4 regions of the Pseudoalteromonas sp. JSTW genome follow, and region 2 is predicted to be linked to each of the others. Evidence: predicted binding sites of a transcription regulator. Region 2 holds the regulator's gene; each other region holds the start of a gene.

Region 1 (7,768 bases), 1.3 Mb from region 2:
AAACTCCTAAAATAGATTTCTATATAATTTGTTATATTTTTTACACTTGCATTTATTGACCACAAACTTGGCCAAAAGTTACATCTAGTGTATCTAGTCAATAATGAACTGACAACGCTCTTGCTGTGAAATAGCGGCAAATAACGGTGAAAAGCACTCAGCTTAGCTATTTTTTGCTCACAATCCTTTAAAAACTTATTTTTGCTATGTTTTCACTGCAAAAATGAGTACCACCATTAGGCAACTAAAAATATAGCAAAACCTCATAAAACACGGCGTTTATTCATATTTTACGCATAAACACCCAAAACATGTTTTGCAAATCTACTACAGAATACTTAAACTAATCCTGAACAATGTTTGTTGATATTATAAAAATCATTTTATTCATAAACTTAAAGTAAAAACACTCAATAAGTGAACAAAAAGAAAACAAACCAACAAATCACTCACATTAGTTTTTTTTATCTGAAAATTAAATTTTTCTAGTTTGAAGAAAAATCCACCATTGCGTATCATTTCCCCATACCGAGCTGCAACCTTTGAAAGTTTTTTCATTAAGCTCCGTTTTTTGCAATATGAAGTTTCGTATTGCACTTGGTTGACTTAAACAGGATAAAACCTCTTTAAGAAAACCGTAGTTCCCTGGATTACTTCCTTCAACTTGTTGTTTGCCCGCATGCTTATGCGGGCTTTTTTTTGCCTGCACAAACGTCAATGAGAATACCTACAGATAACTTAACAGCATGTGAATTACAGATGTTAAAATGAGACCATCAATCGTGGTTTGTGGTTTGTGGTTTGTGGTTTGTGGTTTGTGGTTTGTGGTTTGTGGTTTGTGGTTTGTGGTTTGTGGTTTGTGCAAAATAAATCCACATTAACCTAAGGCAAGCTTTTTATATTTAATCGCTACAGTAACCCCCGCTCGATCCACCTTCTAATATCTACCTTCTAATATCTACTTTCTAGTATCTACTTTCTAATATCTAAAAACTAAAAACCCCGCTAAGCGGGGTTTTGTTATTTATCTGGGGTAAGACCAAAATGAAGGTAGGCAATATCAGAAACGAGTCGCCCTCTGGGCGTGCGTTGAATAAATCCTTGTTGAATTAAAAATGGCTCAATGACATCTTCAATAGTCTCTTTTTCTTCGCCAATGGCAGCCGCTAAGTTATCGAGACCAACAGGGCCACCCATAAACTTTTCAATGATGGCAAGAAGGTATTTTCGGTCCATGTAATCAAAACCGCTTTTATCAACATCGATCATATCAAGTGCTTGTTCAGCGACTTCGGCATTTACTTTACCGTCTGATTTAACTTGCGTGTAATCTCGTACTCGGCGCAAAAGTCTGTTTGCTATTCGTGGTGTACCGCGTGAGCGTTTAGCAATTTCAACGGCGCCTTCGTCACACATGATTAAATCTAAATATCGAGCAGAGCGGGCAACAATTTTTGATAAATCTTCAACCGAATAAAACTCTAAGCGTTGCACAATGCCAAAACGATCTCGTAATGGCGATGTTAACGAGCCAGCACGCGTTGTAGCCCCTATTAATGTGAAAGGCGGTAAATCGAGCTTAATTGATCGTGCCGCAGGACCTTCACCAATCATAATATCGAGTTGATAATCTTCCATTGCGGGGTAAAGTATTTCTTCTACTTGTGGACTTAAGCGGTGAATTTCATCAATAAACAGTACATCGCCTTCTTCAAGGTTAGTTAATAGCGCGGCTAAGTCGCCCGCTTTTTCAAGAACCGGCCCTGAAGTCGTTTTAATGTTTACATTAAGCTCATTCGCTACAATATTAGCCAGTGTTGTTTTACCCAAACCCGGCGGACCAAAAATGAGTAAATGGTCTAACGCTTCACCACGATGACGAGCGGCTTCAATAAAAATTTCCATTTGTTGCTTAACATGCGGCTGGCCTGTGTAGTCGTTTAATAGTTTTGGACGTATTGCACGATCGACACTGTCTTCATTACTTTGTTCACTCGCATCAATTAAGCGATCTGCTTCAATCATGGTGTACTCACAACATTGACTTTAGAGCTTCTTTAATAAGAACCTCTGTTGTCATACCTGGTTTATTTACAGCTTTAACCGCTTTTTGCGCTTGCGGTAGTTTATAGCCTAAAGATTCAAGTGCTGAAACAGCATCATCCGCAGCATTATTCGCTACTAGCGTATCATTACTTGCAGGCTCAATAATGGCATTATCGCTAAATGGTGTGAATAAGTCATTACCCCAATTTTTTAGCCTGTCTTTCATTTCAAGTACCAAGCGCTCTGCAGTCTTTTTGCCCACCCCAGGCAGTTTAACCAAGGTTGTCGCATCTTCATTGTTAACACAACTAACAAACTGCTGCGCCGACATGCCCGACAAAATGGCAAGGCCAAGTTTAGGGCCTACCCCATTTGCTTTTAACAGCTCTCTAAATAAAGCACGTTCAGTTTTATTATTAAAACCAAATAATAACTGTGCGTCTTCGCGAACAACAAAATGAGTATAAATAACCGCTTGTTCACCCACATTGGGTAAATCATAAAAACAGGTCATTGGCATTTGCACTTCGTAACCGACACCACTTACCTCTATAAGTATTTCTGGTGGCTGCTTTTCAACAAGTAACCCGTTTAATCGACCTATCATATTACTTCCTTAATCGTCCTCTTACGGTTTTGCTCGCGCTGCCCGCAAGTTTAATTAAATTTTGTTCTGAGTGAGCATGGCAAATGGCAATTGCTAACGCATCGGCAGCGTCGGCTTGCGGGGTTCCCGGCAGTTTTAGAATATTTTTAACCATATGCTGTACTTGCGATTTATCGGCACCACCATTCCCCACGACCGCCTGTTTTATTTGTCTGGCTGAGTACTCAAATACGGGCAACTCTGCCATTGACGCACCGACTATGGCGGCCCCTCGGGCTTGACCAAGTTTGAGTGCTGAGTCAGGATTATGTGCCATGAACACTTTTTCAATGGCAAAATTATCCGGCGAAAACTGTTCAATTAACTGGCTAACACCTTGATAAATCATTTTTAAGCGTATAGGAAAGTCGTGATCAGCAAGCTTTATACAGCCACTCCCTAAATAAGTAAATTTAGTACCTTGGTGGGCTATTACCCCATAACCTGTTAATCGTGAACCAGGATCAATCCCTAAAATAATCGCCAACTAACTGACCCATCTATAAAATCATCATCTGCATTTAATAATGCCAGAGCACTGTATAAATTACCAGTAACTAATTACAGTTCATAAAAAATGCCCGCAATTGCGAGCATTTTTTAAACATCGTCTTTATCCTAGCGACCGCAGTAAACCTTGAGTATTTTTTCGCATAGTGCGCGCTATCATTAAATACCCTAAACACGCAACAAATAACCCACCTGCTGCAGGGCCTATTAACCAAATATGTGGATGCAACTTACCTGCTAATTCGAACATTTGTTTTTGTACAATTAACAAAGCAACATCACTGACAACAGCCGCGACTAAACCGGCCGTAAAGCCTAATAATAAAAATTCATACAAGGTCGCGTTTTTAATTAATCGCCCTTTAGCGCCTAGCGTACGCAAAATAACAATTTCTTGCATACGCTCACCTAGGCTGGCTTGCACTTGCGAAATAAGCACTAAAGCACCACACGCAACAACAATCGCGAGTACAAAGCCAATCGCTAACGATACTTGCTCTATTGTTGAGCGTATTTGCTTAATAAAGCTTTCAACATCAATCGCATTCACCGTTGGGTATTGACGTAATAACTCACTAAACTCTCGCTTTTGATCTTTATTTACACGCACCGATGAAATGTACGTCGCAGGGAAACTTTGCAGCACATCGGGGCTCAAAATAATAAAGAAATTCGGTTTTAAGGTGTTCCAATTTACTTTACGTACACTGGTAATTTTGGCATCGAATGACTGAGCGCCAATTAAAAAGGTGAGTGTATCGCCCAACTCTACATCTAAACGCGCTAACATTGACTCTTCTAATGACGCCTCTGCCACTGAGCTCTCGGTAAACCATGTACCGTCAATTAACTCATTTTGCTTGGGTAGCTCAGCGCGCCACGTAAGATTTAACTCTCGGCCAATACCTGAACGTGCTTCTTCATCTTTTTTCTCATTGTCTTCTAATGATACCTCACGAGCCACCAGCTCACCATTAACGGCATTAACACGACCACGAACAATCGGGTAAAAATCTGACGTAGGCATGTCACGCTCTGCTAAAAACGACGTGATAGGTTCAAGCTCAGCTTCTGTTATATTCACTAAAAATGAGTTTGGCGCATCGGCTGGCAATTGTGACTGCCAATCTGAAATCATGTCGTTTTTAAGTACGATTAAAAACAACAGTAATTTAATAGCAAGCGCAAAGCTTATAAGCTGCACCGCATTTACGTTCGCTCGCTTTTGAATTGAAGCAATCGCTAAAGACCAGCTATTACCAGGACTTAAGCCTAGCTTACGACCCCCACCAAAAATAAGCTTCGATAGACCAAATAGCACCACGATTAAAAACGCTGTTGAGGTAAATAAAATGGCCGTAATTTTAATGTTATTACTGAACAACCACATTAACAAAAACACCGTTAGCGCCGACATTGCAAGGTGAATTTTGCTCACTAATAAACGGTCACCCAAGTTGCGACGAAGTACACGCAATGGGGGAATATCAAATAAATCCAGCAGCGGCTTAATCGAGAACATAACGGCACAAATCACGCCTGTACTGACTGCGATAAGCCAAGGTTTTGCCGATGCGCTTGGCAGCTCTGTGCCCATTGACTGAGCAAGGTAATCACTGGCTATCATTTGTAAAGAATAACCAATAACTAACCCCAAAATGACCGACATTGTGCAAACTAAACTTAAATGTAATAAGTAAATTTTACGGATAGTTGCCCTACTGCCGCCAAGAGTTTTCATCATTGCGACTGGGTCATATTGCCTTTCACAGTAGCGTTTTGCCGATACCGCAATTGCCACTGCCGCTAAAATGATACCTAACAAACCTGCCAGTAATAAAAAGCTCTCCGCTCTATTTAAGCTGTTCGCAATAGGTGATTGCCTGTCTTTAACACCATACCACTGTTGGTTTTCTTTCATTTGGGGTTTAAGCCAAGCATAAAAGGTGTCTAAGTCACTTTGCTCACCAGCATACAATTGACGATAAAACACGCGACTCCCCGGCTGGATCACCTGTGTCGCGTCTATGTCACGTTCATTAATTAAAATGCGTTGACTACTGGAAAAAACATTAAAAGGAGCATCGGGTTCTTCGGCAACCACTCGACTTGCTGTAAACGTTGCAGCGCCCAGCTCAACTTGACTACCAACCTGAATATTAAGCGCATAAAACACTGACTCACTAAGCCATACTTCACCCATTTTTGGCACTTCGTCAGTAACAATAGCATCTGAAGTTAAGCGTGTTTTTACTTTAAGTTCGCCTTTTAATGGATAACTATCAGAAACCGCCTTTACTGAGCCAAGTTGCATTTCGTCACCTGCAAATAGCATGGTATCGAAATACGTAATTTTTGCAGTGCGTAAGCTCTGTTCCTGCGCTTTTTGCAAATACTCTGTTGGTAACTGATGATTACTGGCCAACACACGATCCGCAGCGATAAAGGCACTACTTTTTTGCGCAATACTTTGACCAATTCGGTCTGTTACCATAGAAAGTGTTAATACAGTGAGCACAGCCAAAGCAATAGCCGCACTGATCACCGTTAATTCACCCCGTTTAAACTCACGTGAAAACAGTTTAAGTGCTAACTTAGCCCACATTCGCTTGCACCTCTTCGCTCTCTTTTACTGTTACTAATTGACCTGCTTCAATGTGTAAAATTTGTTGGCATTTTTCAGCAAGCTGTTCATCATGAGTTACTAAAATAAGCGTGGTACCGTGTTCTTTATTCAGTTCAAAAAGTAAAGATTCTATCAATCTGCCATTTTTGCTATCAAGGTTTGCAGAGGGCTCATCCGCGAACAAAATTTTAGGCGTACCAATGAATGCACGCGCAATTGCAACACGCTGTTGCTCACCACCAGAAAGTTGCGAAGGATAATGCCCCACACGGTGGCTAAGACCCACTTTTTCGAGTAACTCTAGGGCTTGTTGTTTTGCATTTTTACTACCAGCAAGCTCTGCCGGTAGCATCACGTTTTCAAGCGCGGTTAAACTTTGCACAAGCATAAAAGACTGAAACACAAACCCCACTTTATCAGCGCGTAATGCCGCGCGGGCTTCTTCATCTAAATCGTGCAATGCAGCGCCGTCTAAATGAATGCTGCCACTGGTTGACTGGTCAAGACCTGCTAATAAACTCAGTAACGTAGACTTACCCGAGCCCGATGTGCCAACAACGGCCACAGAATCGCCCGACTTGACATTAAAGCTGATGTCACTGAGGATGGTTAGGTCACCCTCCACTGTGGTGACTGTTTTAGTAAGTCCATTAACTTGAATAATGTTTAATTGAGAAAGCGCTGACATATGATGCATCCAATCCTACGTTTTATATTCGTTTTACTGTTAGTAATCAAACCACTTACGGCAGCAGCTGACAACACAATTTTAATTTTAGGTGACAGTTTAAGCGCCGCTTACGGCCTCAAACAAGAGCAAGGTTGGGTTAAATTGTTACAAGATAAGTACGATGAAAAAAGCCAACCTGTTAACTTAGTTAATGCAAGCATTAGCGGTGAAACAACTGGCGGAGCACTTAGACGACTCGATACCCTGCTAGCCGAATTTGAACCCACTCATGTACTTATTGAGCTTGGTGGAAATGACGGTTTACGTGGTTTTCCAATCAAACGTTTACACGCTAACTTACGTGATTTAATTAACAAAAGCCAACAAGCAGGTGCCAAAACTGCCGTGATGGAAGTTCAGATTCCACCAAATTATGGCCCCCGCTACACTAAGTTATTTACCGACAGCTTTGAAAGTATTGCCAATGAAACCGACAGCGAACTTATGCCATTCTTTATGTTAGACATAGCAGGTCGCCCGGAGCTCATGCAAAACGACAATTTACACCCAAACGCTGATGCCCAACCATTAATACGTGATTTCATGTATAAAACGATCAATGATTGGCTAGATTAACACCTAGCCTCTGTCTTTATTGCTTAAAATGAACAATAAACAAGCAATCAGACCACAGGTGTATTGATTTTTATAAAAAAAGACGTACTATTGCCTCAAATGTCGGCATATAGCGCAGCTTGGTAGCGCACTGTCATGGGGTGTCAGGGGTCGCAGGTTCAAATCCTGCTATGCCGACCATTTTCCTCCCCCCACTGTATCTCTAATCGCTTTCTTTATTGCGTTGCAGTTTAAACTCAGTGAATATTTGGTTCACATCTACTTTTGCGCCTAACTTTGCAGCGATTAAAAACAACCCTACTAACTTCCTGTGTACGAATAGTGCGTCAACTGGTGGTGCATGCCAGTATTGCGATGCAGTGCTCATTTCAAGACCGAGTTCTTTGATGCGTTTTGGTAAATCGCTTTTAGCGAAATCGTACTCGCCTTGACAGCTAAGTGGCTCACACGCGAGTAGAAAAATATCGACAACGTTATCAATGTATTCTTGCGCTAGTTCTTGCCCAAAATACCCGATACGCTTGGCTGCTGCTGCAACTTCTGCCCTGTCATTTTTGGCGGCTGCTGATAATAATTGCAAATAACCATTGCTTATATGTTGAGGTAATTCACGTGTTGCGCCAAAGTCTAATAA
Region 2 (7,768 bases):
ATACCATTGTCACGGCACCTGCCAGCACGGGCATAACAGCAATCAGTAAGAAAGCCGTGATCAGCCACGTCCATACAAATAGAGGCAGTTTCATCCATGTCATACCCGGCGCTCTAAGGTTTACAATTGTCACAATGACATTGATAGCGCCCATAATTGAGCTAATACCCATAATATGCACTGCAAACACAAACAGCGCGGTATTGTCGTTACTGTAAGTCGTTGAAAGCGGTGCATAGAACGTCCAACCAAAAGCGGGACCACCACCGGGCATAAGCAGCGATGCCAATAAAATAAGGAAGGCAAAAGGTAAAATCCAAAAGCTCCAGTTGTTCATTCGTGGTAAGGCCATATCTGGCGCACCTATCATCATAGGTACCATCCAGTTTGCAAGCCCTGTAAAGGCGGGCATCACAGCCCCAAATACCATGATCAACCCATGTACTGTGGTCATTTGGTTAAAAAAGTGAGGATCAACCAATTGTAAACCTGGTTGGAATAATTCAGCACGGATCACCATAGCCATGGCGCCGCCAATTAAAAACATCGTCAATGAGAAGATCAGGTACAAACTACCGATGTCTTTATGGTTGGTTGTATATAACCAACGCTTGAAACCTTTCGCTGGATGATGGTGGTCGTGATGCGCATGCTCAGTGGCTTGCTCATTAATAACGTTACTCATTAGTTCGCCTCCGCTGCTGCATCAATTGCTGCTTGAATCTGACTCGGTTGAATGACATCACCGGTATTGTTACCCCACGCATTGCGTTTATAAGTGATGACTGCTGCAAGTTGTTTTATTGAAAGCTGTTTATCAAACGCTTGCATCGCTGTACCAGGCTTACCATGTAAAACAATATCAATATGATCGTTCACATCGCCCAACACGATTGGGCTGCCTTTTAAGGCTGGAAATACACCAGGCAATCCCATGCCAGTGGGCTGATGGCAGGCTGCGCAGCTGGCCATATAGACTTGCTCGCCTAAAACAACTAATTCATCTTTCGAAAGAGTTTGATCAAGTAATGCGGCATCTGCAGCAGCGGCTTGTTCTTTCGCTTGTTTTGCGTCTGCAAGCCAAGTCGCAAACTCATCTTCTGGCAATGCCTCAACAACCACCGGCATAAAACCATGGTCTTTGCCACATAACTCTGCGCATTGGCCGCGGTACATACCGGGCTCATTAATGCGTGTCCATGCTTCATTAATAAAGCCGGGATTGGCATCTTTTTTCACGGCAAAATCAGGAACCCACCAAGAATGTATTACATCATCAGAGGTCATTAAAAAACGTACTTTTTTGTTGATTGGTAACACCAGAGGTTTGTCGACTTCGAGTAGGTAGTGCTCTGTTTTTTCGGCTTGATTATCTATTTGATCTTTCGGTGTCGCTAAAATCGAATAGAAAGCAATATCTTCTCCCATGTATTCATAGTGCCACTTCCACTGCGACCCTGTTACTTTGATTGTAATATCTGCTTTTGAAGCATCTTCCATGGCAATAAGCGTTTTGGTGGCAGGGATCGCCATAGCGATTAAGATCACAAATGGAATTGCAGTCCAAAGTATCTCGACCTTCGTGCTTTCATGGAATTGGGCAGGCTTTGCCCCTTTAGACTTACGATGATGTATCAAAGCCCAAAACATCACCGCAAATACGATGATGCCAATCACACAACAGATAATAAATATCGTCATATGTAATTCATAAACATTATTACTTATATCAGTGACACCTTTACGCATATTGAATTGGCTATTTGCCAAAGCAAGTTGCGGAAGTGCTACCAATATAAGCCACAAGGTGTAACGCAGTTTACCCATGTGACAGCTCCTTTTAATGCTATTGCAAGACGCAAAGCGAAAAGGCGTTACAGCTGGTGCCCATTCGTTTTTTTTATTGTTTAAATACCCAAACCAATCGATGGTTGATGTGTCATCTGCAAACAGCTTGGGTCTGTGTATCATCACGACGCAGTGAACGACACACTCATTGTTTAACCCCCTTACACATTTGTTGTGTGTCTTTTTCGTAAATAGGTGTTAATACAATGTACTTAACCAATTAGTTAAAAAATGAGCAATAAGCAAGTTTTTGTGGTAATAAATGTTTATTTTGGTGCAAAAATAACAACTATAATCAGCGCGTTAATTAATACTTAAGGCAAGTATAAAAACTTAAAAAGAAAGGAAAACTGCGCCGTATAAGGCTTTATGTAGAAAGTAAGGGTGAACAAATCTTAGGTAAACGGTCAAAAACAAACAACGCACCAAATTGAATCAATTTGGTGCGTTGTTTCAAAAAAGTTTAGCAAAGCAGATAAAGTAATTACTCTGCTTGTAACGATTAACGCGTAATATAAAAAGCTACATCCAATCAGCGTTGCGAATAACCCCAACCGCTAAGCCTTCAATATTAAATGACTCATGCTCTAAGTCCACTTCAATCGGGGCAAATTCTTCATTTTCAGCATGCAAAAATACTTTACGTCCTGCTTTTTCTAAACGTTTTACAGTCACATCGTCATCGACACGTGCCACAACAACTTGGCCATTTTCTGCAACTTGCGTTTTGTGTACTGCCAGTAAGTCACCATCCATGATGCCAATGTCTTTCATACTCATGCCGTTAACTCGCAATAAGAAGTCTGCAGCGGGTTTAAACAATGCAGGGTCAACCTGACAATGGCTTTCTACATGCTCTTGCGCCAAAATAGGTTCACCCGCGGCAACACGCCCAATCAGTGGTAAGCCAAGCTGTTCTGGCTCGTCTTCTTCGACTAATTGAATGCCTCGGCTTGCTCCAGGCTTCATTTTAATCATGCCTTTTTTTGCCAGTGCTTTTAGATGCTCTTCAGCGGCATTGGCACTTTTAAATCCCAATGTTTGCGCTATTTCAGCACGCGTAGGTGGCATACCAGTGTCTTTAATAAATACTTTAATAAGTTCTAAAATTTGCGATTGGCGTTTTGTTAATGGGCGCATACAACTGGTTTTCCATACAGTACATTTAACTGTGAGTATATACAGTTATCTGAAAATCGCAAATTTAAATTCCCCTTCCTCTCATGATAAAAAACAAGCATTGAACGGTGGGGATAGATACCATATTGTATACCGATATTTCACTTAAGAAGTTAGTTTGCGAAGGAAACACAATGAGCATTTGGTATCAACCATTCACCCTCGAATTATGTAAAGAACTCGAACAGGGTATTACTGGGCAAGGCACATTAATGAAAACAATGGGCATTGAAATAACCGAAATCGGCGACGATTATTTAGTGGCCACTATGCCCGCTATTCCAGAGCATCATAACCCTATGGGGATGGTCCATGGTGGTGCTAATGTTGTTTTAGCAGAGACTGTAGCAAGTTATGCAGCCAATTTTGTGGTCGACTTCACCGCATATTATGCTGTTGGCCAAGAAATAAATGCCAATCACATTAAAGCCTCTCGAAAAGGCCTCTTAACAGCCACGGCAAAGCCACTGCACTTAGGTAAGCGAACATCTGTATGGGAAATTAAAATAACGAATGCGGCAGGTGAACTATGCTGCGTATCACGAATGACCGCAGCGGTAGTCAAGCGTTAGCGATTAACGCTCAACAGGATAAATAGTAATTTCGAGCCCTGCGCCAATCGCTGAAATACGTAATAAGGTGTCTGCGTGCAGGGCTTGATTAAAACATTTAGGTGAGTCACCCGACTCAAACCCAATATCGAAAGTACGCTTTGAGCAAGATAACCATTGCTTTAATGCATTGCGTGAGCACGACTCTATAAGTTCACATAATTGGTTGATAGCTTTATCTGGTGTGCCGATATCAGCCGCGGCTTCAATACGTGCTAATTGACGGTATTCATCTTGGTCGTAATGTAAAACCATGGCGTTTTTCTTTAAATCAGCTACCAGCGCACTCATATCGTGTTTTGATTCAAGTTCCAGATCTACATTTAAAAATTGAATTTCCGACATACTCTCGTTTTTACCCTCTATTGATATCTCTGAAACTTTAACTCAGTTTTGTACATAAACCAAATTTAGAATACAGTAAATGCTGCAAGAGCGTTGATTCGCTCTGTCTATACCGCTGCCCAATAAAAAAATAATAAGAGGTAATCAATGAATAAGCGCGTATTTAAATATGCCCGTAAAGGGCATAAGTGGCTGGGTTACTTACTCGCCATACAACTCTTTTTTTGGTTATTAGGGGGCTTAGTAATGAGCTCAATACCCCTTCAAAAAGTACATGGTAAACATTTAGCCAATCGTAGCTTAGATAATCCATTTACCTTGCATGATTACCCCGTTTCTCTTGACCAAATAACCAAACAATTTCAGCAAATTGATAGCATTCAATACCGTCATTTTTTAACCACTCCCATCATCGAAGTGACGACTAATAAAGGCGTGTTTAACTTTGACGGTCAATCTGGTCGTGCTATGAGCACACCAACTAAAACTGAAATTATTGCCAATGCCAATGCACACTTACTCATCGAGGCGGATGTCGCGGGTGCGCAGTTACTAGAAAAAGGAGCGAGAGAAGTCGGTCACCGCTCCAATGTGTGGCAAGTGAGCTATAACGATTGGTTAAATACAACCGTTTATTTAGAAGGCGACTCCGGTAAAGTCATTACTGTTCGTAGCACTTTGTGGCGCATTTTTGACTTTTTCTGGATGTTGCATATCATGGATTATGATGAACGAGAAAATTTCAACAACCCATTACTAATTAGCTTTGCCGCAAGTAGCGTATTATTTTGTATTACGGGCATTATTTTATTACTACAAAATGTCCGTATCAGACGCCGTAAACCGATTACACGTGCTGATCAATCAAAATAGGGTTACCATCAGGGTCGGTGACAATAAAACTGGCATCACCGACCTTTTGTACCGCCATCCCCTGTTGTTTAAAGTGCGCCTCTAGTTCATCATAAGCACTAAACTCACTTAAAGGTCTCGCACTTTGGTCCCAGCCAGGGTTAAAAGTCAGCATGGTTTTATCAAACATCCCCTGAAACAAACCAATTAAATGTTCACCGTTTTTCATAATCAACCAATTATGCTCTATCTCACCCGCAAACTGAGTAAACCCCAATTTCTCGTAAAACAGCTTTGAAGCATGGATATCTTGTACATTTAAACTCACAGAAAACGCACCCAATCGCATTGTTCAACTCCCATAGACTGTATTTATTAATGACTATAGTTTACTTTTGGCGCGTACTCTTTTTCTTTTCAGCTCTGCGTTTTACAATAGTGTTTCCAGTAGTTCACTTATGTGATGGATATGCGTTTACTTTTATCAGCAACTTTATGCCTGTTGTTATGCTTCACGGCGTCTGCGGAACAGTTTTCAAACTTTTCTAGCGCCAAAAAATACCTTATTAAAACCTTACCCGAAAACGCTAAAAGCTTATATTGCGGGTGTGATATTAAACGCCAAGGAAAAAAACTGGTGCCCGACCCGAGCGTCTGCGGGTACATACCACGTAACGAAATCACTCGCTCTGGTAAAGAAAATGCACGCGCGAAACGAATTGAATGGGAACATATAGTCCCTGCGTGGGAGTTTGGGCACCAATTACAATGTTGGCAAAATGGCGGGCGTAAAAACTGCCGAAAAGTCAGTGAAAAGTTTCGTAAAATGGAGGCTGACATCCATAATCTAGCCCCTGCAATTGGTGAAATAAATGCCGACCGCTCAAATTTCCGCTATGGAATGGTTACAACCAGCAGCGCCAACTACGGCGCATGCCCTGTGAAAATAGATTTTAAACAGCGCGTATTCGAACCACCACTTTATGCAAGAAAACGTATAGCAGACACCTATTTTTATATGCAAAAAACCTATGACTTAAAAATATCAGATAAGCAACGCACCTTGTTTGAGTCATGGCAAAAACTCGAGATAGCCGAAATAAGCAATAGAAAAGCACTGTAAAATTTGTACACCTGTTTACAAAACTACAACCGTACTCTATTGCCTTGCCTCTTTCTTGTTGATACTTTTTAAACAATTATTTACAGGAAAGTAAACAAATGTTTAAAAATAACAAACTCGCAGTAGCAATCTTTTTTGCAGTGTCAGGCCTCTCTTTATCTGGCTGTGGTGGCGGAGGTTCATCAACGCCAACCAACCCAGATACAAGCACGCCTACACCACCCCCAACAAATTCTGGACCAACATGGACTGCGGGTACTTTTGCCTCATCGAGTGAATTTAAAGACCAATGTGCAATACCACGCACGGGCACTGATCCTTACAACAATAACCAACCATACCCAGATAAAGCAGGCTCTGAATTTACAGAGAAAATGTGGTTACGCTCTTGGAGCAATGAAACTTACCTTTGGTACGATGAAATTGAAGATAATAACCCAGATAACTTTAATTCAGTGGCCGCTTATTTTGCACAGTTAAAAACGTTCCAAAAAACAGACTCAGGTGCTAACAAAGATAACTTCCACTTTAGCGAACCGACCGAAGATTACTTTAAAGAAGCGCAATCAGGTGTCGTATCTGGCTACGGAATTAACTGGGCATTTATTAAGAATACTCCTCCGCGTGAGTTGCGCGTTGCTTATCTAGAAGATGATTCGCCAGCCGCTAAAGCAGGTTTACAGCGCGGCGATACTATTCTATCGGTTGACAATGTAAGCATTGATAGCAATACCGCAGCAGGCGTCGATACATTAAACGAAGTACTTTTTAGTCCAACAGCTGGCGAATCTCACAACTTTAAGTTGCGCAGCAATGATGGCACTGAAAAGTCGATTAATATCGTCGCCGGAAATATCACCCAAACGCCGGTGCAAAACGTTGGCACCATCACTACCGAAAACGGTTTCAAAGTTGGCTACATGCAATTTAATAGCCATATTAGTATTGCTCAGCAAGGACTTATTGATGCGGTCAATCAGTTTAAAGCCGACAATATTGATGAACTCGTAATCGACTTTAGATATAACCGTGGCGGCTTGTTAGCGCTGTCATCGCAGCTTGCTTATATGGTCGCAGGCCCTGCTAATACTCAAGGTTACTATTACTATCAAACCATTAAAAACGACAAACAACCTGTTGAAAACCCATTTCCGTTCGTTGATATTGAAGTGGACTACTCAACTTTTGAGGTAACTAATAATACCCTGCCAGATCTTAACTTAGCAAAAGTCTATGTACTGAGCACTGAAAGCACTTGTTCTGCCTCAGAAGCTTTTATAAATGGCTTAAAAGGCATTGATGCTGAAGTTATTTTAATTGGTGGTAAAACCTGTGGTAAACCCTATGGCTTTACCCCAACGCATAACTGCGCCACGACGTATTACACCATTCAGTTTACCGGTGCCAACTTTAAAGGTTTTGGTGAATACGCCGATGGCTTAAACCCAACACCAACACCACAATTTGCAGCTGATGTGAAAGGATGTGTCGTTGCTGATGACTTTGATCACTCTTTAGGCGACCAACAAGAAGGACTCCTCGCGGCCGCTCTTTATCATATTGAAAATGATAGCTGTCCTGTTGTGGCGCAAGCATCAGCAACTAAACAGCTAAACTTTGCATCACAAGCAGAACAAGAGACTGGGTTATCGCTTTCACCAAATCGTCCTATTTACAGAGAAAACATGGATTTAACTCGTCCAGTTTCAGCGAAAGGAAAGAGCAATGAGTAAAAAACATGTGCTGGCTGTCGCTATGTTAACAAGCTTAGTGGCGTGTAAAAGTACCCAAGCCGAACAACCACAAAATG
Region 3 (7,768 bases), 360 kb from region 2:
ATCTAAAAGGGGCTTAATCGCATTTGCAGTCGGTGTACCCATCGAGCCGAAAATAGCGTCTATTTTGTCATTAAATAAAAATTGTCGTGTGTTTACAACGGTGTTTTTAGGCTCATAACCGTCATCAGCAAGAATAAGATCAATATTTTGACCATGTATTCCATCACGTGCATTTACTTTGTTGAAATAGATTGTACTACCCAGTGCTAATTGCTCGCCGATGTGTTTTGCAGGACCAGTTAGTGCGGTAGACATCCCTAATTTTATAGGTGGCTGTGTATGTTGAGTGTTTCCTATAATAGGCACGAAAAGCAAGCAAATCGCTAGGCGCTTAACGGTTGCTCTTATTAAGTAAAGTAAACTGGGCATACCAATCGTGTACTGCTTTTTTGAACCGAATGTCGAACTCTTTTTTACCCGTGAAGTGTGCTTCATCAATTACGCTTTTCACATCAATTTGCTGTAATACTAGTCTAATAAGGATCATTTTTGTATCTTGGTCGAGTAAATTTAGACTAATAGGCATGTGCCAAATAAGCTGCCACAGTAAGGGTTGTAATTTAAAGAGTGAAACGTCGTTGTTGAGTAACCTGTCTGCTCTATTAAGCATTTCTGAAGAGCAACCTATTGTTGAATAGCCTGAGAGTAGTTCATCAACTAGTTGCCATGGTAAAGAGTTAAAATGCCCAAATAGTTGCACGGATAGGTCTTGCTTAAATTCTTCTTTTAATTGCTCTGTGACTGCTTTGCTTTGTGTTTTTAATGGCTTAATAACAAGTGCAGCATGTTCTGCAGTGGCTTTATCACGGTTAAAACCTAGCTTTACAAGGCGAAAACCATTTGTTTTCCAAAACCTAACTAATGACGCATTTGCCCCAAAACTTGCACCAAAGAAATCGCACGTACTTAGTTGTTGTTGGCAAAAATCTAATAAGGCAGATCCTATACCTTGTTGGTGGCTCTCTGGTGCTACAGCGATTCTCACAACGCGTGCAGAGTGACCTGTTAGCCACTGCGTATCATGCGTTAACTGAGTTAATGTTTGTGCCATTAAATGCCCTTGCGGGCGGCGTTCGCCTGTTATTACTTGCTCTGCAATATCTTGCGATAGTCCCCCTTCAATTGCGACTAAACAGACGGCTTGTAGGTTTTCTGCTTGTCGGCAAATAAATAAGTGTAATTCAGGTGCATCAAGCAATTGACGTAAATCACTCACACTGGTTTGGTAGTGCGCTAACGCGAGGAGTGCCATAACTTGGCTTAATAAGTGTTCATCACGAATAAGGCGCTCCTTGCTAACCTGCTCGAACTGCAAAGGTAACGAACTAGCGACTTGATTGTATTGCGCATCAAGCAGTAATAAATCGCGTATGGCGTACTCAAGCGGATCATGCTTTGCAAAGCGGATCGGTGCGTCTAAGTTTATTGTCTTTAATGACTTAAACTGGCTGCGCAAATAATGTAAAAAGCGCAGTGTATAACCGCGGCCATTGCCTTCATAACCGACCATGGTGCTAGCAAACACAATACGTGGGTACGAGTGTAAAATTTGCATTAGCATAGGAACAGGGATAGCTGCAGCTTCATCTATAAATAGCAGATCGCATTGAGGTTTTTCATTAAGGAGGTTATCAGGAGCACTATAACTTAGGTTTGCAAGTTGCTTGCAATTGGCTTGCAAAGGGACATTAAGTTGTTCAGCTAAGTGTTTAAATGTGGTTTGCACCGCTTTAACTTGAGTCGCACACAGCAGTATTTTTTTATCCTTTAATGCAGCAGCTGCAAGGCCTAATGCGGCTGATTTTCCTCGCCCTCTATCAGCACTAATTACGAGAGGACGATGTGCGCGACCCTGTGCTGTTTTAATTATTTGCTCAATACACGCCTGTTGTTGAGAAAAGTCAATTAATGCGTGATGTGGGTGTATTGTTTGATATGTCGTTGGCGTGATGTGCTGCTTAAAAATGTGTGTTTGCGACTCTAATAATGTAGTTAGGCGTTCATTAAAGAAACTATGCGTTATTGTTTGTCCAAACGATGTGACGTTTTCAAGCGCAGGATCGACCCATGTTGGGTCATTCGGGAGTAATAAAATAAACACACCACCGGCTTTAACTGTACCGGCAAGCGCGGCTAACTTATCTGCATACAGTCCACTAAAACCATCAAAAATCGCGTGTTGAAACTCTTGTCCAAGAATTTGATGAACATGCTTTGGGAAGGCGCTATTTTTTAATTGATGGCAACTGCTAAACACATACGTGTTTGGCAGTGACAGTTGATTGGCAAATGCATAACACCAGGTTGCATCACCTTGCACCACAATAAGCTGACGATGCTTGGCAATCGTCAGCTCAGTGATGAGCATGCTTAGGTAGTCGTTATAAGGCTTGAAGTCTTGCATACTGAGTAACAAGCCACTTACTGCCTAAATCATCAAAGTTCACTTGAATACGTGACTGTGCACCACTGCCTTCATAATTTAGTACCGTTCCTACACCAAATTTTGCATGTAAAACGCGTTGCCCTAAATTAAAGCCACTGTCTTCAAATGCGGCATGTGTGACTGATGAGCTAAAACGGCCTGCGGCTGGGGGCCTTGAAACTTGTGTTTTGATACGAATTTCCTCAACACAGTCTTCTGGCATTTCGCGCAAGAATCGAGAGGGGCTGTGGTATTTTTCTTGGCCATATAAACGGCGAGTTTCAGCGTGACTAATGTACAGCTTTTCCATCGCTCGGGTCATGCCTACATAACACAAACGGCGCTCTTCTTCTAAGCGACCAGACTCCTCATTACTTTGCTGTGAAGGAAACATGCCTTCTTCAACACCCACCATAAAAACAAGCGGGAACTCAAGGCCTTTTGCTGAATGAAGTGTCATCATTTGCACGGCATCTTCGTGCTCATCGGCTTGACCTTCGCCTGATTCGAGAGAAGTGTACGCAAGAAAGCCTTGCAGTGGTGAGCTGAATTCTTCGTCTTCAGGTAGCTCATATTGGCCACAGGCACTAATGAGCTCTTCTAAGTTTTCTACGCGAGCGCGGCCTTTTTCACCTTTTTCAGCTTGGTACATGGCCATCAACCCTGAAGTTTGAATCGCGTATTTAGCTTGCTCTTCTAAGGTAAGATCACTGATTTTGTCTTCAATGTGCTCAACCAGCTCTAAAAATTTTGTTACTGCACTGGCTGCACGCCCAGATAGATGCTGCTGTTCAATAATGGCTTTTGCAGCATACCACAGAGGAAGAGACTCGTTCCGCGCACAGTCACGAATGTGGCTGAGGGTTTTATCTCCAATGCCACGAGCAGGGGTGTTAATAACGCGCTCAAAGGCGGCATCATCTTGGCGATTACCCACTAAGCGCAGGTACGAAAGGGCGTCTTTAATCTCTTGACGCTCGAAGAAGCGCATGCCGCCATAAATGCGGTATTTAAGCCCTTCTTGTAACATGGCTTCCTCGAGTACACGAGATTGCGCATTGTTACGGTATAGAATCGCGGCATCTTGCAAGGCATTACCAGCATTTAACCAGCTACGCAGTTTACTGCTTACGAAACGGGCTTCATCTAATTCGTTAAAAGCGGCATACACCGAAATTGGTTCACCTTCGTTACCATCGGTCCAGAGGCTTTTACCCATGCGTTCAGCATTATTTTTAATTAGCGCATTGGAGGCTTTTAATATTGTGGCTGTTGAGCGGTAGTTCTGTTCAAGACGAATGGTTTCGGCTTCGAAGTCGGTTAAAAAGCGTTTAATATTCTCAATACGTGCACCGCGCCAACCATAGATACTTTGGTCATCATCACCTACTATCATAATGCTGTTGGTGTTTCCTGCTAGCAGCTTTAACCAAGCATATTGAATCGTATTGGTATCTTGGAACTCGTCTACCAACATATGAGCAAAACGCTGCTGATAATGACGCAGTAGCGTAGGGTGATTGTTAAGTACTTCGTAGCAGCGTAATAAAATTTCTGCAAAGTCGACCAAACCAGCACGATCACATGCTTCTTGATATGCTGCATAAACTTTCAGCATCATTTGCTCATTGATATCGTAAGCCTGAATATCTTTAGGGCGCAGACCTTCGTCTTTTTTAGCACTGATGTACCAGCTAAACTGTTTCGCTGGCCACTTTTTATCATCGATATTCATTGCTTTAAGTAAGCGTTTGATCATTCGCTGCTGATCGTCTGAATCTAAGATTTGAAAGCTTTCAGGTAATTTTGCTTCACGATGATGTGCACGCAAAATACGGTGAGACAACCCGTGGAAAGTGCCAATCCACATGCCACCAACAGGCGCTTTTAAGGTTTCTTCTACGCGAGAGCGCATCTCTTTTGCAGCTTTATTGGTAAAGGTGACCGCAAAAATACTGTAGGCAGAGGCTTGCTCAACTTGCATTAGCCATGCGATACGATGAACAAGTACTCGAGTTTTACCAGAACCTGCACCAGCAAGTACTAGCATATTTTGCAATGGGGCTGCGACTGCATCCCGTTGTTTGTCATTTAAGCCATCGAGTAATTCAGAAACGTCCATCGTTACGCCTTTTCAATCTATAATGAGAGGAGTATAACAGGTGTTTATGCAAGGCTAAATAAAATACTGTTTTTATAAACAGCTATTTTGGCAAGTTATTAAAATTGCATAATAAAAATTGTGAATTTGACCTATTTGTGGCAAAAAGAACTAAAATAAAAACAGTGTGAAAATTTAACGTGTTGATTTATAAAATATAATAAGTTGGCATGAAGTGTGTTTATAAAAAGTATAATCATCAAAAACTACAGAGGTTAGTATGGCAGAGCAAGGTTCTGGCGGTAATGTAATCGCAGCAATATGTAATATCTTTTTTCCCGGTTTAGGGCAACTGGTGCAAGGTCGTTTGATGGCGGCGATCGCATTTTTCTTAGCGTGGATCATAAGTGGGGTATTAATTTATGTCGCCGTTGGTTTCATATTACTTCCGATTGTATACCTATGGGCAATCATTGATGCCGCGCGTTTCAAGTCGCGACTCTAGCAATTTTTTATATATCTAAACAGCATTAACACTAGCGCCATTGGGCGCTAGTGTTGTTTTTGGCCTTCTGAACTCGCTACTGCATGCCGCAACCGATATAATTACTGCATCAAGAGTTGTGAGTATTTACGATGGAATATCAATTTATCCGCGATCCAATGAGCGGTTTACGTATTAAAATTTCGACTGAACATGCGGTTATCGGTCGTTGGTTGAATGAAGAAATAGGCAAAGAAAAAATAGCGATGGTCCAGGCGCTAATTTCCGCCGTTAAAAATAGCCATGAGCCCTTAACACTGCAAGGCCAAGAAATAGATTTGATTTTGAGTAAGGACGAAGCGTTGTTTGAAGCTCATGCTCTTCATCAAGATAATGAAGATCTCATGGCGTATCAGGATGATGATTTAATGCTTGAAGAAGATGGCTTAAGCAGTGGCTGCGGTTTTGAGGATTTTGTTGATTTAATTGAGTCTTGGCACGCGTTTGCGCAAGGTCGTTAAGCAGGGCTTAAAGCCCTACTTAATTAATCACTCGATAGTGTGTTTATTGTTCGCTCACTGATTTAACTGCGGCTAACAATACGTCTTCTGTTAAACGAACGTTATAATTAGGGTTCGCATACTGAAAGTGGATAAGCCCTTGCTTATCTACTACAAAAACAGCAGGAACGGGTAACGCAACCTGTGCTTTGCCATCGAGTGATACAAAGTTAACCCCTAACTTGTTGCGATAAATTTTTGCGGTCTTGTCATCGAGATAAAATGCCAATCCCAACGTTTGGCTCAATGCCAAACTATCATCAGAGAGTAGTTGATAGTTCGCAGAGGTTATTTTAGTCTCGGCTAGCTTTTCTGGACTATCCGGAGATATTGCAATAATTTGTGCCCCCAAGTCTGCTAATTGATCCTCAATTTTTTGTACGTTGGCTAATTGCTTGGAACAATAGGGACACCATCCACCTCGGTAAACGATTAATACGGTAGTTTTTTCTTTAAAACGTTTTTTTAAAGAAACGGTTGTGCCGTTTTGGTCTTTTAAATCAACATCTGGAATTGTTAATCCAGGCAATAGTGGACTGACGTGCTCTGCCGAGTCAGCAATATTATGAGCTGTGGCTGCAAGTGTTTGGCTAGATAGCACAAGTAATGCACTAACAAGAAGGGTTCTCAGCATGGTATTCCTCAATTATTTTTTTCAACTGCTTATGAAGACCTGCTTAGCTGTTTTTTAATTTCATCAATGCTGAATTTATCTGTAGTATATAGCTAAATAAAAATGCAAGTTGGGATTAAAAATGTCTGCTAATTTACAAAAAATCGTTGTCATGCTTGAGATGCAAAATGCCATGAATACAAAAGTGCATGAGCAATGGTTTAGCCAAGGTTTTGAATGGTATCGTGCTATTTGGGTTGAGTGTGCTGAAATGCTCGACCACTATGGTTGGAAATGGTGGAAAAAACAAACCCCAGATACTGAGCAAGTTATTTTGGAGCTGGTCGACATTTTCCATTTTGGTTTATCACTGCGTATCGACGGGGAAACAAGTTACGAGCAACTTGCCGCTCAACTTGAAGCTGAACTAAGTGCGCCTGAGCAAGCTGACGATTTTAAACAAACGCTTGAGTTATTGGCTGCAACCGCCGTTGCTGAAAAGCGTTTTAATGCTGCCGCATTCGCTGGATGTATGGCGCAAATTGGCATGGATATCGACGATTTATATCGTGGCTATGTTGGCAAAAATACACTTAATTTCTTCCGCCAAGATCATGGTTACAAAGATGGCAGTTATATAAAGGTGTGGAACGGTCAAGAAGATAACGAGCATTTAGTTGAAGTCGTTAAAAGCCTCGGTACGGAGCATGCTGATTTTGCAAAGCTTGTCTATCAAGGCTTAGAGCAGCGTTACCCTAAATAAACCTATTTATGCTCATTTTAGGGGCATGAAGTCACGAAAGTCGGTGGTAGATAAATAGCCATCGAACTGTTTATGCGGTTGTCGGCTATCAGGGTTGGCAACCGCAAGTATATGGCCTATGCCAAACTCTTTGGCCGCATCGAGCACTGCGGGACTGTCATCAACAAATAAAGTGCGCGCTTTATCAAACTGCCATTCTTGTTGCACTTGCTGCCATAAAGGTTGATGTTCTTTACTCACACCATATTGATGGGTTGAAATAACGCCATCTAAATAATTGTCTATTGCCGTTAACTCAAACTTTAACATGACACAATCTGGGTGGGCATTCGTAAGTAAGATTAATTCTTTGCCTGTTTTTCTAAGTTCGGTTAGAAAAGGGGGGACGTCTTCGCGAATTTTTATTAAATGCTGAATATCACGCTTTAACGCCATAATGGGTAAATCGAGTTGCTGTTGCCAGTAATCTAAACAATACCAACTTATTTGGCCGCTTACTTTTTGATAGCGTTGAAAAATGTCTGTTTTCGCCTGCTCTAAACTGAGTCCATGCTTTAATGCATATTGTTCGGGAATAACGGTAAGCCAAAAGTAATTATCAAAATGCAAATCGAGCAGAGTGCCATCCATATCAAGCAGTACTGTATCGATTTTTGACCAATTTAACATAGGCAATTCACTTTAAAAGATTTATCATGAGTGTAACTGACATGATAGCAAATTAATGCCAATGACACAGAAAAAGCACCCAACACCTCCGCAAATATTGTCTAACGAAGTCGTCGCCAAAAGCCGACTATTTACTGTTGAATCTCTGGCTTT
Region 4 (7,768 bases), 1.2 Mb from region 2:
TATAAGATAAATTAACATCACGCTCAAAGACTTCAGTGATTTTCTTAAGGTTTAGATCAACACTCGATGTTTCGTATAAAAGCTCAGCAAGTGCCATCTCTGACGGAGGCAGCGTTTTACTTTGTACCATTTCAGGTTTTGAAAAAAAGAAACCTTGGAAATAACTAAACCCTAGGTCGAGAGCAAGTTGATACTTTTCGTGGGTTTCTACTTTCTCAGCAAGTAATTTTATATGAGGGAAAGGCTTTATTGCCTCAATTACCTCTTTAATTGACTCGGCCTCGGAGCTTAAAAAGTCGATTTTAATAATATCGATAAACGGATAAAAATGACGCCAAACAGGTTGATGAATATAGTCATCAAGGGCAAGTGTATAGCCTTTTTCTTTTAAATCTTTGACTAAAGCAAGCAGGCGTTTTCCCGGTTGAATTGTTTCAAGGATTTCGACAACAACGTGGTCTTTACCTAATAACAGCGGATAGCCTTTTTGTAAGGTGTCTAAAGTAAAGTTAATAAAAGCGGGTTTATTGTCGGTTAAATCTTCTAAGCCGAAATTAAACTGGCTCCCTTCAATAAGCCGTGAAGTTGCTTCATCGCCATCGATGTCTGGAAACACATTATCTACACCATCCCGAAAGAGGAGCTCGTAGCCTATGAGTTTCTTTTCCTTATCTAAAATCGGTTGGCGCGCAGCGTAAAAATACATAATTGAAGCAAGTCCACATCTGTTAATTCATTTCCTTCCCGCAATATATTGCATTGAGCTTAAAATAGCATTAGTTAAATAAATTTTATGCGGGAAACGTAATTTTATTCTCTTGTTCAAGACCTTAAGACTAAGATAAATTGTGCTTAAATTCTATAACTTGAATTAAATATCAGAAAAATTGTTAGCAAACCGTTGTTATTGTAAATTATACAGCTCATCGGCTTAATTGGAGTTGTGGGGCACAAGCATGATATAGTCGTGTGTGATACCGGCTTTTATCCCAATAATGTCTTAAAACTAAGTAACTTGCGAGTCATTATTTGGATTAGAAGCCTACATTGATTAATTTTTGGAGGCTGATTTGGAAACAGGAATGATAATTTCGTTAGCATTGTACTTCATTGTTATGTTGGGAATAGGGCTTTATGCCTATAAGCAATCAACTGACGATGTATCGGGTTATATGCTAGGTGGGCGTAATTTATCACCCAGTGTAGCTGCGTTATCGGCAGGTGCGTCTGACATGAGTGGTTGGCTGTTAATGGGCCTGCCAGGTGCAATGTATTTATTTGGTTTAAGTAAAGTTTGGATTGCAATAGGACTCGTATTAGGTGCTTGGGCAAACTATTTCCTCGTAGCGCCGCGATTACGTGTGTATACCGAAAAGGCGAATGACTCGATTACTATCCCAGACTACTTCGCTAATCGATTCGATGATAATAAGAATATTCTTCGCGTTATTTCTGCCATTGTGATCATTGTCTTCTTTACTCTTTATACCTCATCAGGTGTTGTTGCCGGTGGTAAATTATTCGAAAACTCATTTAATATGAGCTACGAAATGGGGCTCTATATCACCACGGGTGTTGTGGTTGTGTATACCTTGTTTGGTGGATTTCTTGCAGTAAGTTTAACAGACTTTGTGCAAGGCTGTATTATGTTTATCTCGTTATTAGCTGTGCCAATTGCGACTTTTACAATGCTTGATCAGCCTTTCATGGACACCTTGGCTAATGCTCGCTATGACCTATTATTAAGCTCACCCAAAGAAACAGAAATTCATGCACTTAACATGATGGATTGGTTTGCAGGTGGCTCGACAATTGCGATTATTTCGGCAATGGCTTGGGGCTTAGGTTATTTTGGTCAGCCACATATTATTGTCCGCTTTATGTCAGTGCGCTCTGTCAAAGATATGCCTACCATGCGTCGTATTGGTATGTCTTGGATGACATTGTCTGCAATTGGTGCTGTATTTACTGGTTTATTCGGTGCGGCTTATATGCTTGAAAACCAAATGCCAATCGACGATAAAGAAACAATTTTCTTAGTTTTATCTGAACTCATTTTCCACCCACTGATCGCAGGTTTTCTCCTAGCCGCAATTTTAGCAGCGATCATGAGTACTATTTCTTCGCAGTTATTAGTGTGTTCGAGCTCTTTGACTGAGGATTTTTATAAAATTTACCTGAATCGCGACGCGTCTCAAAAAGAGTTGGTATTAATTGGTCGTGTTAGTGTGATGTTGGTTGCCGTTTTTGCTATCTACTTAGCTTATGACCGTGATAACTCTATATTAGATTTAGTGAGCAATGCATGGGCAGGGTTTGGTGCTGCATTTGGACCGTTAGTGTTGCTTAGCCTTTATTGGAGACGAATGAACCTACAAGGGGCAATAGCGGGAATGGTTGTGGGCGCTGCGACAGTGCTGTTTTGGATTTATGCACCGATTACGATTGATGGTGAAAAGTTAAGTGCCATTATTTATGAAATTGTACCGGGCTTTATCTTATCAAGTATTGCCATTGTGGTCGTTAGCTTGAACACATCAGAGCCAAAACAAGAAATTACACAATTATTTGATGAAGTTGAATCGTCACTTTAGGACGCTAAGTGTCATTCTTTAGAATGTAATTAAAAAGGGCAACATAAGTTGCCCTTTTTTGTGTTAATTTTTTAACTCTACTTTAAGAGTGACCGGTTACTTTGATGAATAATATCCGCTGCTAAAGTAAGGGATATTAACTGGCTGCTTTTTCTTTTATATCAGCGACTTTATCTGTGTCTGCTGATTTGGCTTTTTTCGGTTTGCTAGGCAGTTCTTTAGCGCCTTTTAGGACAGCCATAAATTGGTCTTTTTCTTTTGCTATTTCAAGGGCTAGAGATTCAATTTGTTGCTCACTTAATGGTACATCTACCTTCTCAAGCATGAGCTCTAACGACTCAGCGATGTCGAGCATTTTATCGTACGCATCAGCTTCTTTTTTGGTAGTAAACGTCATGCGCTCGACTCCGTTTCTTTCTACAACATATTTAACAACAACAGCCATGATTTCTCCTGCATTCAAGCGTGGCATTTGCAGCGTGTAATCGCTACTTTGATTACTGTTTTTATATACAGTAATCGTTTGGGGCCGAATTTGCAAGCTGCGTGTGTGTATTTTTTATGACATTAATTTGACAAAAAGGCATAAATTGACTTTATTTAGTTTGTCACCAAATTAGTGACGAATGTAATGGAATTAGTGTTCGGTGACGAGACTATTTAACAGTCCACGTAAGGACATCATGGAGGAAACAATGAAGTTATTATCAAGTTTACTATTTGCAGCAAGTCTTGCATTACTGCCGGCGACTCAGGCACTCGCTGAAAAACCAGCTGAGTCAGTGCAAACAAAAATTCAAAAAGTGAGTATCAATAAAGCCACTGTAGAGCAACTTTCTCAGTTACCTGGCATTGGTAAATCGAAGGCTCAAGCCATTGTTGAGCATCGTAAGAATCAAGGCCCATTTAAATCAGTTAAGCAACTGAAAGAGGTTAAGGGGATTGGTGATAAATTATTCGCTAAAATAGAAGGAAAAATTTCGCTTTAACTAAATAGTAATTTAAACAGGGCGTCTATTCGCCCTGTTTAAACTCTTGTATCGCTTTTCGCAGGTGAGGTTGAGCGAACATATTTTCAACCGGCGTTGTGATTAATGGGTAGCTTAATCCCGCTAATAATAACCAAGGTAAAAGCATCCAACCTTCAAAGTAGGCAAGGCCTAGAAACAAGGGCGCTAAAAATGCCAGTTTGCACACAGATAAAACGATTTTATGCATTGGGCTTAAGTGGCTCAGTGCAATTGCTATTATCTGCTGACGCTGCCTTACTTTAAAGGTCTTTAATTCAGGAATTTGACTGCTAAAAAAGTAAATCATTACAGTGACTTTTTGACTAGTAAGCGGCTTGCTAAAACCCCGACAAAAACAATTGAATATGCGGCAAAGATGACTTCCATCCATGCGGGCATACTCATTGACGCAAATTGCCAATCAATGTTGCCACAGTCTCCTGTTGCTGCGAAAAAGTGCGGGATCCATTCATGTAGGGGCATGAAACTAGGAAAATTTGGCTCAAACGCACAGCTAAATGCAAATGGATCTGTGTTGTTTTGCATAGCAATGTGCTCTTTTGCGATAAAGTAGCCCCAAATGGCAGAGACTCCCCACGTTGCAAAGGCGATTAATCGGTAGGTTACAGCGTGTGGGTTTATTGCTCCAATGATACCCGCGGCTAAGAGACCAAGCATCGCTGTGCGTTGGTATATGCACATAATACAGGGTTCTAGACCCATATTATATTGAAAAAACAGGGCTGTTATTTCAAATGCGAGTGCCGTTAAGGCTAATAATACCCAAGGGGTTCTTTTGTTTGCTAACTCAGCTAACCAACTCATGAAAAATCTCATTTCTAATTGTTTTCAAGATTATGCTTAGGGACTGCGCAGGGTGCAAGTGCCTGCGATGAATATTCGTAAAAACAACGCAGATAAATAGTAAAGGAGCCAACGGCTCCTTTACTTAATGTGTATGAATGAAGGTTAAACACTCACAGCTTGTAGAGATTCACTTTGATAACAACCCAGTACGCGTGTGTATTGGGTATGCTCTTTTAGCTCTTCTAGCGCTTGTTTTACATGTGCATCATCTAGGTTTGCTTCTAAATCAACGTAAAACACTTCTTCCCATGGATTTCCTGGCACTGGTCGAGACTCTAGTTTTACAAGGTTAATTTGATGGTGTTTAAATATCATTAAGGCATCTGCAAGCGAACCTGCTTGCTGTTTAGTTGCCATAATCAAACTTGTTTTAGTGGGGATTTGTTTAGAGACTTGCAATGGTTTACGTGCAACAACAATAAAGCGGCTGTGGTTTTCACTTTGGTTTGCAAGTCCAGACTTAACAACCTCGAGGCCAACATTTTTACCCGCTTGAGCAGAGCCAATGGCCGCACTATTCGGGTTCTCAACTGCGGATTGTAGCGCGTGAAATGTCGAATCACAGGTTTCATGTTGGATATCACCGAGCCCTTGCACAAAACGACTGCACTGTGCGAAAGGTTGTGGATGCGCATATATTTTATTGATGTGTGAAAGCTCAGTGCCCGGTATTGCAAGTAAACAATGCTCAACACTGTGAGTGACTTCACCTACAATAGAAACTTGGGCGTGTTGTAATAAATCAAAGACTTCATTGATACTGCCCGAACTTGTGTTTTCAATTGGTAACAAGCCAAAGTCGGCTTGGCCATTTTCAACTTTCCCCGTGATTTGCTCAAAGCTCGAGCAGCCTATTTCTATGACCTTACCCGGGCGGCGGCTAAAGTATTTATGACACGCTAATTGGCTGTATGAGCCCTGACCACCTAAATATGCCACACGATGCGTTTCGCTCATTGCATCTGGGTTCAGGCTTTTTTGTAACATGGCCTGTTGATTTAATACGGAGTCTTCCAAAATAGTCTGGAACACATTATTAATGTAGTAGGCGTCTAACCCCAGCGACTTTCCATAGCTTATTAGCTTTTCAAGCAATGCTTGTTCGCGGGCTTCATCGCGAATCGGTTTATTGTTGGCAATTTTATATTCAACAACACTGTGACTAATACGTCGTCGTTTTGCGAGTAATACTAATAAATCGGAATCTATTTCATTGATATCGTGTCGTAACGCATTTAATGCATCGTTGCTCATGTTGGTTTCCTCATTCCAAAACAGTGCACAAACAAAAAAGCCTCCCAAGAGGGAGGCTTTAGCTATTCGGTGAATTTATCTCGCAAACAGTTAAGCCTCCTCTATCTAAAGAAGCTAAAAAACGAAAAATAAGTGCGAGAAATAATGTGTTTCATCCAGTTAATGTAAGAAGTGTCGTTTATAAAGTCAACAGCATATCGAAGGAATTTGCAAAACACATGGATTAGTTATGAAAATTCATCAATCTTCATAAAAAATTTATAAATCTAAAAATGAATCTGGTATATTTGTTTTTGGATAATAAATAATAACAATTATTAATAAGGTAGTCCTGTGGTGTATCGACGCCCGCCATCTCGTTTTGGTGTGAATTCGTTAAGTATGAAGCTATCGCTGCTGATTTCTGCAATTTGTTTAATTGCGGGTATTTGTGCAGCGGCATTAATGCTTAAATCAGAAGAAAAGCAGCTCGTTTTTGAAGAACACGAACTTTTAAAGCATTCGAGTGAACGCTTAAGTCGTCAATTTAACGGCTTGATAAAAACAAAAACAAATATTGCTGAACAAGCGAATAATGTCGTTACTAGCCAGTTATTACTTAACGAGTCTCACTTGCAAAGTAATCACAATGCCGATATTAAATTTGCTGTTGATGGCAGCATACGCAGTACGTCTGCAGATGGACTCTCCGCCGCTTTTATTCCTCAAGATAACTATTCCGCTTTTTATAAAAGGCTGATTAACGATTCCGAGTCATTATGGAAAATAGTGTCACCGACACTTATTCAAGATTTCTTTAATTTTTATTTAGTCAGTAAAGATAATTTTATACGTATCGCGCCACCAAACTGGGCACTCAATGTACCTGCTGAGTTTGATTTTACAAAAGGCGAAACATTTAACTACGCACAAGAAGCATTAAACCCAAGCCGAGAAGCAGTCTGGTCAAAAGTTTACTACGACACCATTTGGCATAAATGGGTGGTGAGTGTATTGGTTCCGGTTTACCACAATAATGAATTTTTTGGTGTCACAGGCAGTGATATTGCGCTAGAAACCTTACTTGCTCAATTACCAATTGGTGATCGCGAGCAACATTTATTTGTGTTTGATGCAAAAGGACAGTTACTTGCGCATCCCGACTTAGATAAATCGACATTAGAAGAATATGGTCGCGAAGGTAAAAAACTACTGACAAAAGACTTTGTTAATGCGGATTTACAAACGCTCGTCTCAGAGACTATTCGTTCTAAATTACCTGAATCTGCAAATTCATTTGTGCAAGGCGGCGAAACACACATTATCAATATTCGTAAAGTAGAAGGCCTTAACTGGTACATTGGTATTTATAAAAAGCGTTCTTCGGCGTTGTCTGCCTTAGAAGAGTTAAAAGTTAAGTTTTTTGGACTGTTTATTTTATATGCCATCTTAGTCGCACTGTTGTTACATCAAGCGCTTTACCAGCTTGTTCTGCGCCGTATCCACTCGTTAGTTAATGCCGTTGTCAGCTTTGGCAAAGGGCAATTGCAAACAGAGTTTCCGTACGCAAATAAAGATGAGATTGGCACCCTCAATGGCTCATTTAAAGATATGGCGATAGAAATCAGAAAGCTAATTGATGGTTTAAATCAGCGTATCAGTGAAAAAGAAATTGCCGAAAAAGCGGCTAACCGATTATCAAAAGCGGTGGCATTCTCTGGAACCGGTGTTGTCATCACCAACCAAGATTTTGAAATTGAGTACGTCAATCCGAAAATGGTTGAGATGACTGGGTTTGAAGAGCGCTACTTTATTGGCTCGCCTTTAATGAGCATCATATCGCAAGAAATGGCCATTTTGGTTGACGACATAGATGTTGATTTAAGAAGCCGAAATTATTGGCGTGGCGATACACTGTTACAAGCCAATGAGCGCCAATCTGTATGGGTGTCATTAAGTATTTCGCCGATTCGTGAAGATGGCGGAAAAATTACCAGTTATGTTGCATCAGCGCAGGATATTTCGTTTGTAAAAGAAAGCCAACGTAAGATGGAGCAGTTAGCT

What was found. The regulator LexA, encoded in region 2, represses DNA repair genes until DNA is damaged. The targets are predictions, from matches to a motif close to TACTGTATNNNNATACAGTA.
Region 1: the regulator LexA is predicted to act here: its motif matches at 3,229-3,248, upstream of ruvC (crossover junction endodeoxyribonuclease RuvC).
Region 3: the regulator LexA is predicted to act here: its motif matches at 4,612-4,631, upstream of uvrD (DNA helicase II).
Region 4: the regulator LexA is predicted to act here: its motif matches at 3,093-3,112, upstream of GZH31_RS04755 (YebG family protein).

Annotation. Positions count from the first base shown of each region.
Region 1 covers NZ_CP058972.1:2,082,129-2,089,896, forward strand. The annotation lists gene GZH31_RS09525 (hypothetical protein) at 476-718, opposite strand; gene ruvB (Holliday junction branch migration DNA helicase RuvB) at 1,021-2,025, opposite strand; gene ruvA (Holliday junction branch migration protein RuvA) at 2,033-2,653, opposite strand; gene ruvC (crossover junction endodeoxyribonuclease RuvC) at 2,655-3,179, opposite strand; gene GZH31_RS09545 (ABC transporter permease) at 3,306-5,807, opposite strand; gene GZH31_RS09550 (ABC transporter ATP-binding protein) at 5,797-6,516, opposite strand; gene GZH31_RS09555 (arylesterase) at 6,517-7,134, shown strand; tRNA gene GZH31_RS09560 (tRNA-Pro) at 7,238-7,314, shown strand; gene GZH31_RS09565 (AarF/ABC1/UbiB kinase family protein) at 7,337-7,768, opposite strand, start outside.
Region 2 covers NZ_CP058972.1:3,425,634-3,433,401, forward strand. The annotation lists gene ctaD (cytochrome c oxidase subunit I) at 1-685, opposite strand, end outside; gene coxB (cytochrome c oxidase subunit II) at 685-1,827, opposite strand; gene lexA (transcriptional repressor LexA) at 2,371-2,988, opposite strand; gene GZH31_RS15430 (PaaI family thioesterase) at 3,162-3,599, shown strand; gene GZH31_RS15435 (hypothetical protein) at 3,603-3,983, opposite strand; gene GZH31_RS15440 (hypothetical protein) at 4,131-4,856, shown strand; gene GZH31_RS15445 (VOC family protein) at 4,831-5,184, opposite strand; gene GZH31_RS15450 (endonuclease) at 5,299-5,958, shown strand; gene GZH31_RS15455 (S41 family peptidase) at 6,057-7,691, shown strand; gene GZH31_RS15460 (hypothetical protein) at 7,684-7,768, shown strand, end outside.
Region 3 covers NZ_CP058972.1:142,448-150,215, forward strand. The annotation lists gene GZH31_RS00705 (ABC transporter substrate-binding protein) at 1-255, opposite strand, end outside; gene GZH31_RS00710 (GNAT family N-acetyltransferase) at 332-2,404, opposite strand; gene uvrD (DNA helicase II) at 2,382-4,547, opposite strand; gene GZH31_RS00720 (hypothetical protein) at 4,807-5,031, shown strand; gene GZH31_RS00725 (YacL family protein) at 5,163-5,531, shown strand; gene GZH31_RS00730 (peroxiredoxin-like family protein) at 5,575-6,201, opposite strand; gene GZH31_RS00735 (dUTP diphosphatase) at 6,326-6,946, shown strand; gene yrfG (GMP/IMP nucleotidase) at 6,959-7,615, opposite strand; gene nudE (ADP compounds hydrolase NudE) at 7,677-7,768, shown strand, end outside.
Region 4 covers NZ_CP058972.1:1,025,573-1,033,340, forward strand. The annotation lists gene GZH31_RS04745 (EAL and HDOD domain-containing protein) at 1-706, opposite strand, end outside; gene putP (sodium/proline symporter PutP) at 1,083-2,594, shown strand; gene GZH31_RS04755 (YebG family protein) at 2,731-3,039, opposite strand; gene GZH31_RS04760 (helix-hairpin-helix domain-containing protein) at 3,290-3,583, shown strand; gene GZH31_RS04765 (DUF6170 family protein) at 3,609-3,911, opposite strand; gene dsbB (disulfide bond formation protein DsbB) at 3,911-4,429, opposite strand; gene GZH31_RS04775 (chorismate mutase) at 4,574-5,725, opposite strand; gene GZH31_RS04780 (EAL domain-containing protein) at 6,059-7,768, shown strand, end outside.